DNA from 3 places in the Paenibacillus sp. FSL H8-0280 genome. Region 3 is predicted to be linked to each of the others. Evidence: riboswitches for the same ligand, from Rfam matches in the RefSeq annotation. Region 3 holds a riboswitch; each other region holds the start of a gene.
What was found. A riboswitch is a leader RNA that binds a small molecule or an ion and turns the genes downstream of it on or off. The one in region 3 is predicted to bind thiamine pyrophosphate.
Positions count from the first base shown of each region.

Region 1 (4,276 bases), 3.4 Mb from region 3:
AAGGTCCGTTATGGATATCTGGATCAGCACACGAAGCTTACGCCAGGCAAAACCATACGTGACGTGCTTAAAGATGCATTCCTTCCGTTGCTTGAATTGGAAAAAGAAATGATGAATATTACGGACCAGATGGCAGATGCAGATCCAGATAAGCTGGAGCAGTTGCTGGAAGAGATGGGCGATATTCAGGAACAACTGGAGCAGGGCGATTTTTATCTGATTGACGTAAAAGTGGAAGAGATGGCCAATGGTCTTGGTTTGTCCGCAATTGGTCTTGATCGGGATGTCGCAGCTCTAAGTGGTGGACAACGTACCAAGGTGCTTCTTGCCAAGCTTCTGCTTGAGAAACCTACAGCTCTTTTGCTGGATGAGCCGACCAACTATCTGGATGTAGAGCACATTGAATGGCTGTCACGTTACCTGAAGGACTACCCGCACGCGTTTCTCTTAATCTCTCATGATACGGAATTCATGAATGAAGTCGTAAATGTCATTTATCATTTGGAATTTGCCAAATTAACGAGATATGCAGCGAACTATAACAAGTTCCTCGAGATGGCTGATATGAATAAAGCCCAGCATATTGATGCATACGAGAAGCAGCAAGAGTACATCAAGAAGCAGGAAGATTTCATTCAGCGTAACAAGGCACGTGCTTCAACTTCAGGTCGAGCGAAGAGCCGGGAGAAACAGCTGGACAGAATTGAACGTATTGATCGCCCAGATGAAGCAGCTAAACCAACGTTCAAATTCAAGGATGCCCGCGCGAGTAGCAAAACGGTCTTTGAGGGTATTGATTTTGAAATTGGATATACGTATCCTTTGCTGCCTAAAATGACAATGACGATTGAACGTGGTGAAAAAATTGCCATCGTAGGTTGTAATGGTGTGGGTAAATCGACGCTGTTGAAAACCATCCTGGGAAAAATATCTCCACTCAGTGGAAAGACTTTCTTGGGAGATTATCTGGAAACGGCCTATTTTGAGCAGGAAGTTCGTGCTGGGAATATCACGCCGATTGAGGATGTCTGGAATGAGTTTTCACATTTGACCCAGAATGAGGTCCGTGGTCATCTCGCTCGCTGTGGGTTGAAAAATGAGCATATTACCCGTCCGCTTAACATGCTGAGTGGTGGAGAGCAAGCCAAGGTTCGTTTATGCAAACTCTTGATGCGTGAAAGCAACTGGATTTTATTCGATGAGCCGACAAACCATCTCGATGTCACAGCCAAAGCGGAGTTGCAGCGTGCCTTGCAAGAATTCAAGGGAACGGTGTTACTGGTATCTCATGAACCTGATTTCTACGAGGGTTGGGTCACCAAAACATGGAATGTTGAAGAATGGTCTGAGAAAAACTAGACAATTCAAGCAATGCTTAATAGAAATGAACGGTGACAAAAAAATCCGTCTATGGTAATATAGGCTACAACTTCATATGAACACTAGGGGGGCCGCACGATGCGGCTGAGATGGAAGAATGCGATTCTGGACCCTTTGCACCTGATCTGGATCATACCAGCGTAGGGAAGTGGCGAGCGCGTTTCAGTGAATGACTTGAGCAAACGGCAATTCGAAGGATTCAACCGTCTGTTTAACGAATTGAAACATGCAGTTGCGTGTATAACGTTAAGGCTATAGGGTCTATAGCTTTATTGCACGAAATGAACTGTATGTATCAGTCAGTCATCTGGTCCTATAATTAATACGCAGCCACTCCCCTACGGGAGTGGCTTTTTTGTGTTTTCATAGCATTCACGCATGGAAGGAGATGAACAGTACGGTAATTTCTCATGAACATGTTCAAGAATCATTTGAATTGCATGTTGTATCTACGGGTGCAGGGGATCAAGCATCTTTTGTAAAAGCTGCAAAGGACGTTTGGCCATGGGTGGACTATATTCACATACGAGAGAAACAACTCTCGTGGCAACAAAAGATCGGTTGGGCTGAAAGTCTGCGTGGTGTTGGCGTTCCATCTTGTCGTATCGTTATCAATGGTTCAGAGCTGCCTTCACAGAATGACATCTATGGCGGTGTACATTGGGGGCAAGATGCGATACGAAACTATAACCCTGCTGTTATAAGCAATGTGCAACGCCTTCGTCTGGGTATATCTGTTCATTCAATCGATGAGGCAAAACTCGCTGAAGAACGGGGAGCCGATTACCTATTCTTCGGGCATGTCTACTCAACCAACAGTAAGCCGGATCTTGAACCAAGAGGATTATATGCTCTGGCTGAAGTGTGCTCTGGTGTCTCCATTCCTGTCATGGCGATTGGGGGCATCGAACCGGGAAACATTCACGCTATTCGCTTTGCAGGCGCACAGGGAGTCGCTGTGATCTCGAATGTATGGGCGAGCGATTCCCCGGATCGGGCGGCTGCATTATTAAGGCAGGCTATCGTTGCTACAGAAAGTCTGAGTCGCTGAATCAAGGAGATGAGAGGATGAAAAAGATCATTACAGATAGACCAGATAAGATTCATGCAGAAACGATTATTGTAGGCGGAGGCGTTGTTGGTTGTGCCATTGCGTATGAGCTTGCTTCCCGTGGACAGGATGTGCTGTTGCTGGAGCGTTCGGCGATTGCAGGAGGCACTTCTTGCGCGGCGGCTGGAATGCTGGCGGCAGATAGTGAGGCTTTTGCTCATCCTTTGATGGCTAAGCTCGCCAGGCAGAGTAGACAGTTACTTATTGAGCAACAGGTGCTAATGGCTACACTCAGTGAGGTAGAGGTTGGTCTGCAACGTCAGGGATTCCTAAATCCTTTTCGTTCATACAGTGAATTAAGTAGTTACAAGGACAATCGAAAGTCTGCGTTGTCTGCTTCTGCTGATGAGGTATGGTGGGATCGTTCCGTTGTGCAACAGGAGGCATCATGGCTTAACAGAGATACGTATGGGGCCTACTACAAACCTTACGAGAGTGAGGTTATTCCCGTCCATCTAACGAAGGCATATGCTGAATCCGCTCAAGCACTGGGAGCGCGGGTTATGGAGGACATACAGGATATACGTGTGCAAGCAAACGAACACGGCGTGCAGGGGATCACCACATCGATCGGTGAGATGAGATGCAAACATGTCATTATAGCGGCTGGATTACAGAGTGAAGAGCTGATGAGACATGTGAATCTGAGCTTGCCTGTGTGGTCGGTAAAAGGTGAAATAGCCGCCGTTCAGTTCTTAGATGAACATGCAGGGTACAGACCTGATAGAACGGTGTATGCAGAGGATATCTATATTGTTCCCAAAGCCAATGGAGAGGTTTGGCTCGGGGCAACCAGTCTGCCAGGCAGAACGGATCTGAGCGTTTCTGTACAGGGTGTTCAGAAGCTGCTAACAGCGGCTACCCACTGGGTGCCTGGGATGAAAGAAGCAGAATTTATACGAGCGTGGGCAGGCGTAAGACCGGCAACTCCGGATGGTCTGCCTTATATAGGTGCTTGCGAAAGTGTTCCCGGGCTGTTTGCCGCCTTTGGACATTACCGCAACGGTATCTTGCTTAGTGCGATAACTGGCAGGCTTATCGCTGAATTGCTCGCGGGCAAAAGCTCAGAAGAGCTCGGAATTGAGGCGCTGAGCCCTGAGCGATTGAACAGAAAGGGAGTGGTGCAGTGAATATCATCGTTAATGGTCAACGGATGGAGATTGAAGACAGATTGAATCGTGTGGATAAACTGCTTCAATCTTTAGATCTGCAAGTCAAGACTGTAGTTGTAGAGCTGAACAAGCATATTTTAACCCGCGAGTATCATGAAACGACAGCATTAAGAGAAGGCGATCGAATTGAGATTGTACATTTTGTAGGAGGCGGTTGATGATGTTGAACATTGGTAAATATACGTTTGAGTCCAGATTGTTGCTCGGAACAGGCAAGTTTTCGGATCTGGAAGTGCAAAGTCAGGCTGTGGAAGCATCTGAAACGGAAGTTTTGACCTTTGCTGTTCGTCGTCTGAATTTGGAGGAACGTAATCAGAAGCATTTCCTGGATACGTTGGATTTGGATAAATACACACTTCTTCCGAATACGGCGGGGGCTTCCACTGCGGAAGAGGCGGTGCGGATTGCCGAGCTTGCACGGGCTTCAGGACTTTGTGATATGATAAAAGTCGAAGTCATCGGAGATGGAATGACGTTACTCCCAGATCCGATTGAAACGTACAAGGCTTGCGAAATTTTGCTTGAAAAGGGCTTCACGGTATTGCCTTATATTTCGGATGATGTCATTCTGGCCAAAAGGCTGCAATTGCTTGGCGTACATGCTGTAATGCCT
Region 1 covers NZ_CP150296.1:4,058,167-4,062,442, reverse strand. Annotated here, with positions in the region: gene MHI12_RS17715 (ABC-F family ATP-binding cassette domain-containing protein) at 1-1,359, shown strand, start outside; TPP riboswitch at 1,435-1,544, shown strand; gene MHI12_RS17710 (thiamine phosphate synthase) at 1,769-2,431, shown strand; gene thiO (glycine oxidase ThiO) at 2,449-3,621, shown strand; gene thiS (sulfur carrier protein ThiS) at 3,618-3,821, shown strand; gene MHI12_RS17695 (thiazole synthase) at 3,824-4,276, shown strand, end outside.
Region 1: linked by a shared signal. The riboswitch ahead of MHI12_RS17710 (thiamine phosphate synthase) and the one ahead of MHI12_RS02320 (ABC transporter substrate-binding protein) in region 3 are both predicted to bind thiamine pyrophosphate.

Region 2 (4,276 bases), 490 kb from region 3:
TCCCTAACCCGATATAATAGTGGTGGCCCGTATAGGCCGGATCACAAAATGCAGGTGGGATTGTTCTCCCTCCTAGGCAGAATGGGGACCCGAGTTGAAAACGTTCAAAAAAGTATATATTGAGATCACGAGTATCTGCAATCTGGCTTGCAGCTTCTGTCCGCAGACGCAACGTGCCAAAGGATTCATTGACCCTGAAGTCTTCAACAATATACTGGAACAAGTTAAACCACACACCAATCATATTTATCTACATGTCAAAGGCGAACCCTTGTTGCATCCCAAAATAGATCTGTTGCTCGATTCCGCACATGAGAAGGGACTCAAGGTGAACATTACAACGAATGGTACACTGTTACCCAAGACTCAGCATAAATTGCTTGGCAAACCAGCGCTGCGGCAGATGAATTTCTCCCTGCACAGCTTCGATGGGCATGAAGGTTCAACAGACCGTGACGGTTACCTGCGTCATATTTTGTCCTTTGTACACGAGGCCGTTAAGCACAATGTCATCATCTCATTCCGGCTGTGGAATCTGACGCAGGATAACTTCACAAATGCTCAGATGAATCGAAATCGGGAGACCCTTGAAGTACTGGAACGTGAGTTCAATCTGGACTTCCGCATTGAGGAAAAAGTGGTTCCAGGCAGCGGGGTAAAAATTGCCCCGAATGTATACCTGAATCAGGACCATGAGTTCCAGTGGCCAAGTCTGGATGCACCTGAAGATGACGGCAAAGGTTTTTGCCATGCACTTCGCGGTCAGGCAGCTGTACTTGTGGATGGAACGGTGGTTCCATGCTGTCTTGATGGCGAGGGTGTAATTAATCTGGGTAATGTGCACGAGAAGTCATTCTCGGAGATTATTGAGGGTGAGCGAGCGAACAATCTGGTATATGGCTTCTCCAAACGGGAAGCTGTAGAAGAGTTGTGTCGAAAGTGCGGTTATCGTCAGAGATTTGGAGCCTGATATCTTATATCAGCAAGCCGGAAGCCATTCAAGATCACACATTTGGAGACAAATGTAGTGGTCTTTCTTTGTTATCGGGAATTCAAGTGAGGGGTACATACGTTACAAATGAGCATACCAGAGGTTGATTTCAGCATATTGCTTGAGAGACCTGGCATGCAAAAAATGCCGATATGACAGGGATTGCAGGATGTCATGATATATCTGATCTAATGATTATTCTAGTTACCTTCCTTATTTGGTAGGATTAGGTTGTGGGTCGGACAGAGGTGCACCTCTGACGAACTTCCAGGACAAGCTCAGGCTTGTACACTACCAAAAAACGAGAGAATAAGGGAGGAATAAAGTTATGAAAAAAATATTGACGTTGTTGCTGTCGGCTGGTTTGGTTGCTTCCATATTTGGTGTAGCTCCGGTTGCTGCTGCACCTACAGTTGTTAATTCAACGATTGTTGTTCCAAAGGGCACGACCTATGACGGTCAAGGCAAAACATTTGTAGCCAATCCTTCCACACTGGGTGACGGTTCTCAAGCAGAAAATCAGAAGCCAGTCTTCCGTCTGGAGGCAGGGGCCACGCTCAAAAACGTAAACATTGGATCACCAGCTGCTGATGGTGTTCACTGTTATGGCAACTGTAATATATCAAATGTGGTCTGGCAGGACGTGGGCGAGGATGCACTGACATTGAAGTCTGCCGGAACGGTCAACATTACCGGCGGGGCAGCGTACAAGGCCTATGATAAAGTGTTCCAGATGAATGCGGCTGGAACAATTAACATCAAAAATTTCCGTGCAGATGATATTGGCAAACTGGTTCGCCAAAATGGTGGAACATCCTTCGCAGTTAACATGACGCTGGATAACTCCAATATTTCCAATGTGAAAGATTCGATTTTGCGTACAGACAGCAGCACATCACAAGGGAAAATTACGAATACCCGTTATTCCAAAGTACCAACGTTGTTCAAGGGGTTTGCTTCAGGGAAAACGAGCCAGTCTGGGAACACGCAATATTAAGAACAGGGATACCTTGGAATACGGATTGAAGGCGTGTATGGATAAGGTAGCTATTTCACATCGTGAAGTATGTCCAAAAGGCATCCAGGGGGATGCCTTTTCCTATGCCAACTTTTGATTTTTGTAGAGACCATTGCCACAAATACCCATCTGATGTACATTAGAAGCAATGAAATAAGTGAACCGGGAGCTCAATGAAGTTGGGCTGAGAGAGTGGCCTTGTGCCGCTGACCGTACATCTGATCTGGGTAATGCCAGCGTAGAGAACATGGATTTGCGATATGTAAGGGTGAATTGTGGGAATGAACGTGGATGAACAACAGACCTCTTTGAACTGTGGTGGTGTATCTGCCATGACGAAGGGGTGCTGGCTGATATTCCGTATTTTCGACATCCATCCATTACATCATTGTGAGGATTGTATACTGCGCGTAAGGCCTGCCCGGAACCGGGGAGGCTTTTTCGTTTATTATGATAACCCCCACAGGGAACAGAGGAAGGACGTAGAGAACATGGCAACAAAAGCAGGCAACAAGCGATTGAAACTAACGGATATTCTGGTAACCATCGTAATCGCAGTAGTGTTTGGGGTGATTTACAAGATATGGGGACCTACATATGACTTGATGAAACCGTTCGGCGTTCATGCGGAGCAGATGATCTACGGCATGTGGTTTATGGCGGGCACGTTTGCTTTTGTTATCATTCGTAAACCAGGCGTGGCGATTCTTGCCGAAGTTGCGGCTTCAACGGTAAGTGCTTTTCTGGGCAGTGAATGGGGCATGTCCACACTTGTATACGGTCTGTTGCAAGGATTGGGAGCCGAGATATTCTTCGCCGCATTTTTGTATCGCAAAACCAATCTGTTTGTCACTTGTCTTGCAGCCATAGGAGCTGCAGCGGCTTCGCTTTTGCTGGATTATCAGTACGGGTATATTGATTCACTCTCGGCCTGGAACTACACGTTATTTATCGGATTCCGCTTCATTGGAAGCATTTTGATTGCTGGAGTGTTCGCTTATTATCTCGCCAAAGCATTGGAACTGACCGGTGTAACGCGTTCGCTCAGACCGGTATCGAAACAGGATTATGAGGCTCTGGATTAGATGAACGGGGAAGGGAATTCGCAAGCGGTAAGTGTCACAAATCTAAGATGCAAGTTCCCGGGAGAGAAAGCCTTGGTATTTCAAGGCTTGTCTCTTTCTGTGCGTCAAGGAGAGAAAGTGTTGTTGCTTGGCCCAAGTGGCTCCGGTAAATCGACGTTATTGCAAATTCTGAGCGGTCTGATACCACGTTCGGTTGAGATTCCGATGAAATGTGATGATATTCAGGTTCCCGCCAAAGCAGGAGTGGTCTTTCAAGATCCGGATACCCAGTTCTGTATGTCCTTTACGGATGAAGAGATCGCATTTGTGCTGGAAAACCGAAATATTTCGCGTGAAGAGATGGCGGGTATGATTGAATATTATCTGGATCAGGTGGGGTTATCCTTTGAAAAGAATCGTGTATTAATCCAGTCCATGTCTCAGGGGATGAAGCAGCGTCTTGCGATTGCTTCGATGCTTGCCATGGACCCGGAGGTATTGTTTTTGGATGAACCCACTGCACTGCTGGATGATGAGGGTACTTCTCAAGTGTGGGATACCGTTAAACGGATTGCAAGTGATAAAACAATCATCATTGTTGAACACAAAATTAATGAGATTGTGGATATGGTCGACCGAATTATTGTGTTATCACCTGAAGGAAAGATCGTGGCGGATGGGCCAGCACAGCAGGTATTTACACATGAACGGGGCAAGCTGAAGGCTTATGGAATCTGGTATCCGGGTGTGTGGGATGAGCACGAGCAGGCAGCTAAGGAGGAAGAGGGAAGTAATTCTGGAGAGCTTCAAGTGTGTGTGGATCACGGCATCTCAAACTTGGAAGCACAGCAACCGTCTGGCTTATCCGATACACCGGGTATATCCCCCATATCTCACGTCTCATCCTTATCACCTGGATCACCCACCTATCAGCCTGCACTGGACTTGAAGCAGTTCACCGGATGGCGTGGGAAAACACCCTTCATTCAGGTCGAGCAGGCCAAAGTATGGCATGGAGACTGGATTGGTATTGTCGGAGCTAATGGAGCTGGAAAGAGTTCATTGTTGTTATCTCTGATGAATATCCTAAAAACAACAGGTCATTATGAGGTTGAAGGCCAGCCTTCTGGCAAAACGGAGCAGCTTGCAGATCAAATCGCGTTTGTATTTCAGAACCCGGAGTTTCAATTTGTGACTAACACC
Region 2 covers NZ_CP150296.1:975,330-979,605, forward strand. Annotated here, with positions in the region: gene MHI12_RS04450 (radical SAM/SPASM domain-containing protein) at 95-970, shown strand; gene MHI12_RS04455 (pectate lyase) at 1,320-1,988, shown strand; TPP riboswitch at 2,161-2,271, shown strand; gene MHI12_RS04460 (ECF transporter S component) at 2,501-3,094, shown strand; gene MHI12_RS04465 (ABC transporter ATP-binding protein) at 3,095-4,276, shown strand, end outside.
Region 2: linked by a shared signal. The riboswitch ahead of MHI12_RS04460 (ECF transporter S component) and the one ahead of MHI12_RS02320 (ABC transporter substrate-binding protein) in region 3 are both predicted to bind thiamine pyrophosphate.

Region 3 (4,276 bases):
TACATTTTGACCGTTCATAAGCACTTGCCCTTCCTGAGGCTTCAGCAGACCGCCGATGATATGGAACAGGGTACTTTTACCGCAGCCAGAAGGCCCGACGATAGCGACAAACTCGCCTTGCTCCACAGTCAGGGACAGTCCGTTCAGAACCGGTAACCTGCTCCGCCGTTCACGGAATGATGCATGAACATTAACAACGTCCAGTGCAGGTGGAACCGGAGCAGGAGTCGTATTGGCAGGTCGATTAGGCGTAGCCGAGTTTAACTTTTCACCGTTTGTTGGCTCCACTGCGTGTGCTCCTCGTCCAGGCTGGACTTGTTCGTCCTGTTGCCGATTCATATGGTCATCACTTCCTAATATACAGATTACTTCTTTATTATCGCTTCTGTGGCCGCCAGCGCACGAGCAGCTTCTCCAGCAGGGCAATGAACAGGAAGAGCAGCAAGCTGAGCGCGACAATAATCATGATCGCCACGAATAGACGATCGGTGCGATAAGCCGACTTTTGCAGCATCATATAATAACCAATACCCTTGTCTGCACCAATCCATTCGGCGATGATGGCACCCATCACGCTATAGGTAGCGGCGATTTTGATACCAGAGAACACGGATGGCAGCGCATGGGGAAGCTCCAGCTTCCAGAAGATCTGGTGACGTTTCGCACCAGCCATGCGCATATAGTTCATCATCGCTGCATCTGTACGGGTCAAGCCGTCCATTGCCGCCACTGCAACGGGGAAGAAGCAGACCAGGATGATCGTAATCAGCTTGGGCAACAGCCCGAACCCGAACCAGATTAACAGGAGCGGCGCGAGCGCGATGGTTGGGATATTTTGACTAAGGATAAGTAAAGGATACAGGGCCGACTTGAGAAAAGGGACTAAATGTAGCACCATCGCAATCAGTAATCCAACCGCGGTGCCAGCGGCGAATCCAATCAGCGTTAACTGAATGGTTGCGGAAGCGTGCATGCCAAGCCGCTCGGCCTGGGTTGCGGCTTCGCGGGCGATGTCGGACGGTGCAGGCAGCATCCATTTCTCAATATGGAAGAGGGAGACGGCTCCCTGCCATATCGCTATAAAGAGAATAACCGCCACAAAGGGCGGCCATACACTTTTGAAATAGGCAGGCATTAGCGATACTTCTCCGTCAGGGTATCCATGCTGAAGCCGGCAGGGCTATGGGCGATTTTGATCTGGGAGATGATGCTTGGGCTGCCAGCCTCCACGAGTACCTCGTGCATTTTACGGACAACCTCCAGCAGTTCCTCCAGTTCCCCCTCCATCGTGGTGTCGAGCGCGTTCACCTGATATTTCAAGCCAGATTGTTGAATAACTTCAATGGCGCGATCTACGTAAGGATAAGAGTTCTCGCCATTTGGCGTTTTCGGGATAACCTGAATGCTGAGTAGTGTACTTGCCATGAGAGATCACGGCTCCTTTCGTGATATATAAAATGAACTAATGACTGTTACACTTGCCACTTCGATGACAGAATAACCCTCCAATCGCTGTTATCCCCAGATTTTTTTGATTCCCTTCTCTAAAGGGAAAATCCGGTGATAAAGGCGACCGCTTCGCTTTTTCACGTTATTTCTGTCCTCTCCGTCCTCGTGTAAATATTAAGTTCGTTTTATATGAGAAATTTTATTGGGGTAAGAACTCGTTTGTATATGCCTTGCTCACATCGATCTGTTCATCCAGCAGTTTTTTGCTAAACATCCAGTCGGTGTAGTTCTGCCATACTTCCTGCTTTTGCTCACCCCAACGCGGGGCGTCATCTGTGTACTTGGGACTAAGCCATTTCTGGCTTGCCAGTACGAGGTCTTTATCCAGATCCGGTACAGCCTTGATCAGAATGTTCGCTGCGTCTTCGGGATGATCAATCGCATATTGATATCCTTCGGAAGTGGCTTTCAGGAATGCTTTCACCAGCTCAGGATCGTTCTGGATCGTCTGCTCGTTTGTTACGAGGACAGGCGTGTAATAATCCAGTGCATCCGAATAATCCTTCACATATAACATGTCGATCGGTTCCCCGCGTAGTTCGGCTTCAATCCCTGTCCAGGCGTAGAAAATCCACGCGAAATCAATATCCCGTTTCACTGCGGTGAAAAAGTCGGCATCACCCATGTTAATGTTTTTCACTTTGGATACATCGGCGCCTTCGCCTTCCATAATGGATTGCATCACGGCTTCTTCCACAGGGGAGCCCCATCCGCCATAGGTTTTACCTTCAAAATCTTTCGGTGATTTGATATTCCGATCCGCCGGAGCAGCGAACCCGGATGTATTATGCTGAATAACTGCTGCAATGGAGACCAATGGAACACCCTGTGTGCGGGCTTGAGTTACACTCTCCTGATAACTTACGCCAAAAGGCACTTCGTTCGATGCAACCATCGTATCTGCGCCTCCGGCACCTGGTTGAACAATCTCCACGTTCAAGCCTTCGGCCTTGTAAAAACCTTGATCCACGGCCGCATACAGGCCGGTATGATTTGTATTCGGTGTCCAGTCGAGCACCACTTTAATATCTTTCAGGGCGGCAGTGTCACCTTCATTGCTGCTTTCCGCATTCGTGTTGCCGTTCTGTTCTGCCGGGGCAGCTTCTTTGCCACCACATGCGGCTACCGTCACCAGTAGTACGCATAAGAGCAACAGTCCCATTGTTTTACGCCATTTCATCTGTGGTTCTCTCCTTCGGTATGTCCGGCCGAGTGGCACGGGGTACTCCTTGGCTTCATATCCAATCATCTTGCATAAATCGACAGATTTATACCAGTTGAGATCCGGATGACGTTATTTTAAACATAAGAAAACGTCTATCGATGTCATTCGAAGAAGCCAGACCGCGTTTAGCGGTAGTTTTTCTTGCAATATCAGGAAGGTGATGATTCCAAACTTATACTTTCTGATAGTAACAAAAAAAGCGCCCCGTATTCCGGGACGCGTGCAGGCGTTAGAGAGGTGGCGTTCAGCCATAGGGCTGTGCCATTTCGATATACTCCGATTCCTACGCTGGCATGATCCAGATCAGGTCTAAGGGTTAGTATCTTGGTGGGATACACTCTCAGCCGGCCAATTCCGACTCCCCTGGGAAACTATGAAGTTACGGGCATTACTAGGTGTAATTATAGGCCAGAGGGTGGGACCTGTCCAGTCATGAACTGGATAGGGGCACGTATAAGTTATCAAACAGGCCGTTATACATATGTATAACAGCCTGTTTGGATGTGTTATTTTCAATAATTATCGTGGGGAATCATATAAGGCAATCTGACTGAGTGCAAAAGCATCGGATTTTGGGTCATAACCTACCTGTTTCTGAGTGGTTTCCAGATTCAATCGTTTAAACCGATTATTCGAGATCCCATGCAGTATGGTGAAGGGCTCCAGATCTGTAGTTGTAATTGCTTTGAACATCAAATCGCACAAGTCAGCCGGACTAATATACGCGCTCATATCCCTTGCCTCCAGCACTGGTCCGTCCGGTTGAAAATCATCATATGCACCTATACGTACCGCAACACTTTGTAAACCTTCGGTATACGCAAAATAGGAAGCGAGCGATTCTCCAAAACATTTGCTAACCCCGTACAAATTCCGCGGGCGTGTGGGCATGTCCGGATAGACTTGAGCATCAATGGGGTACCCCTCAATCGTCTGAGCACTGCTTGCAAGAATGACTCTTCGTACACCTTGGTCTTTAGCTGCACGGAATACATTAAATGTACCTTTAATATTGATGTCCAACAACGATTCATAAAATCCGGCATTCGGGGAAGGATCTCCCGCCAGATGTACAACCACATCCATGCCTCCGCAAGCATGCTGACAGGCTTCGGGGTCTGTCACATCCAGTGTCATGATCTCATGGCCGGTCCCTTGATACGTATGCAGTCTGTCGATATTCAAATCCGTAAGTCGAAGGTGAAATGCCTCTGACAAGTGTTGGGACAAGTCACGTCCAATTTTTCCGGCTGCGCCAGTAATTAAAATGTTCATAAAATCAGCTCCAATTCTTAGCGCTGGAAGAACTCAATCCATTCCTTTTCAGGTCCATAGATGAAGAAATAGCGGTAACCGTTAGGCAGTGTGATAATCTCTCCATCGATAAATTCGGCTTCGGTGGATTGAATGCGTTTGTACTCAGAATCAAGATCATCCACGTGGATCGCAAAATGGTGCACCGTACCTTCGGAAGGCAGCTTGTCGCTGTATCCTTGAATTAACTCAATCTCAGTCTCGTTACTTCCATTGAAGCCAAGAAAG
Region 3 covers NZ_CP150296.1:483,317-487,592, forward strand. Annotated here, with positions in the region: gene MHI12_RS02305 (ABC transporter ATP-binding protein) at 1-339, opposite strand, end outside; gene MHI12_RS02310 (ABC transporter permease) at 377-1,135, opposite strand; gene MHI12_RS02315 (thiamine-binding protein) at 1,135-1,425, opposite strand; gene MHI12_RS02320 (ABC transporter substrate-binding protein) at 1,649-2,689, opposite strand; TPP riboswitch at 2,997-3,109, opposite strand; gene MHI12_RS02325 (NAD-dependent epimerase/dehydratase family protein) at 3,254-4,009, opposite strand; gene MHI12_RS02330 (VOC family protein) at 4,027-4,276, opposite strand, start outside.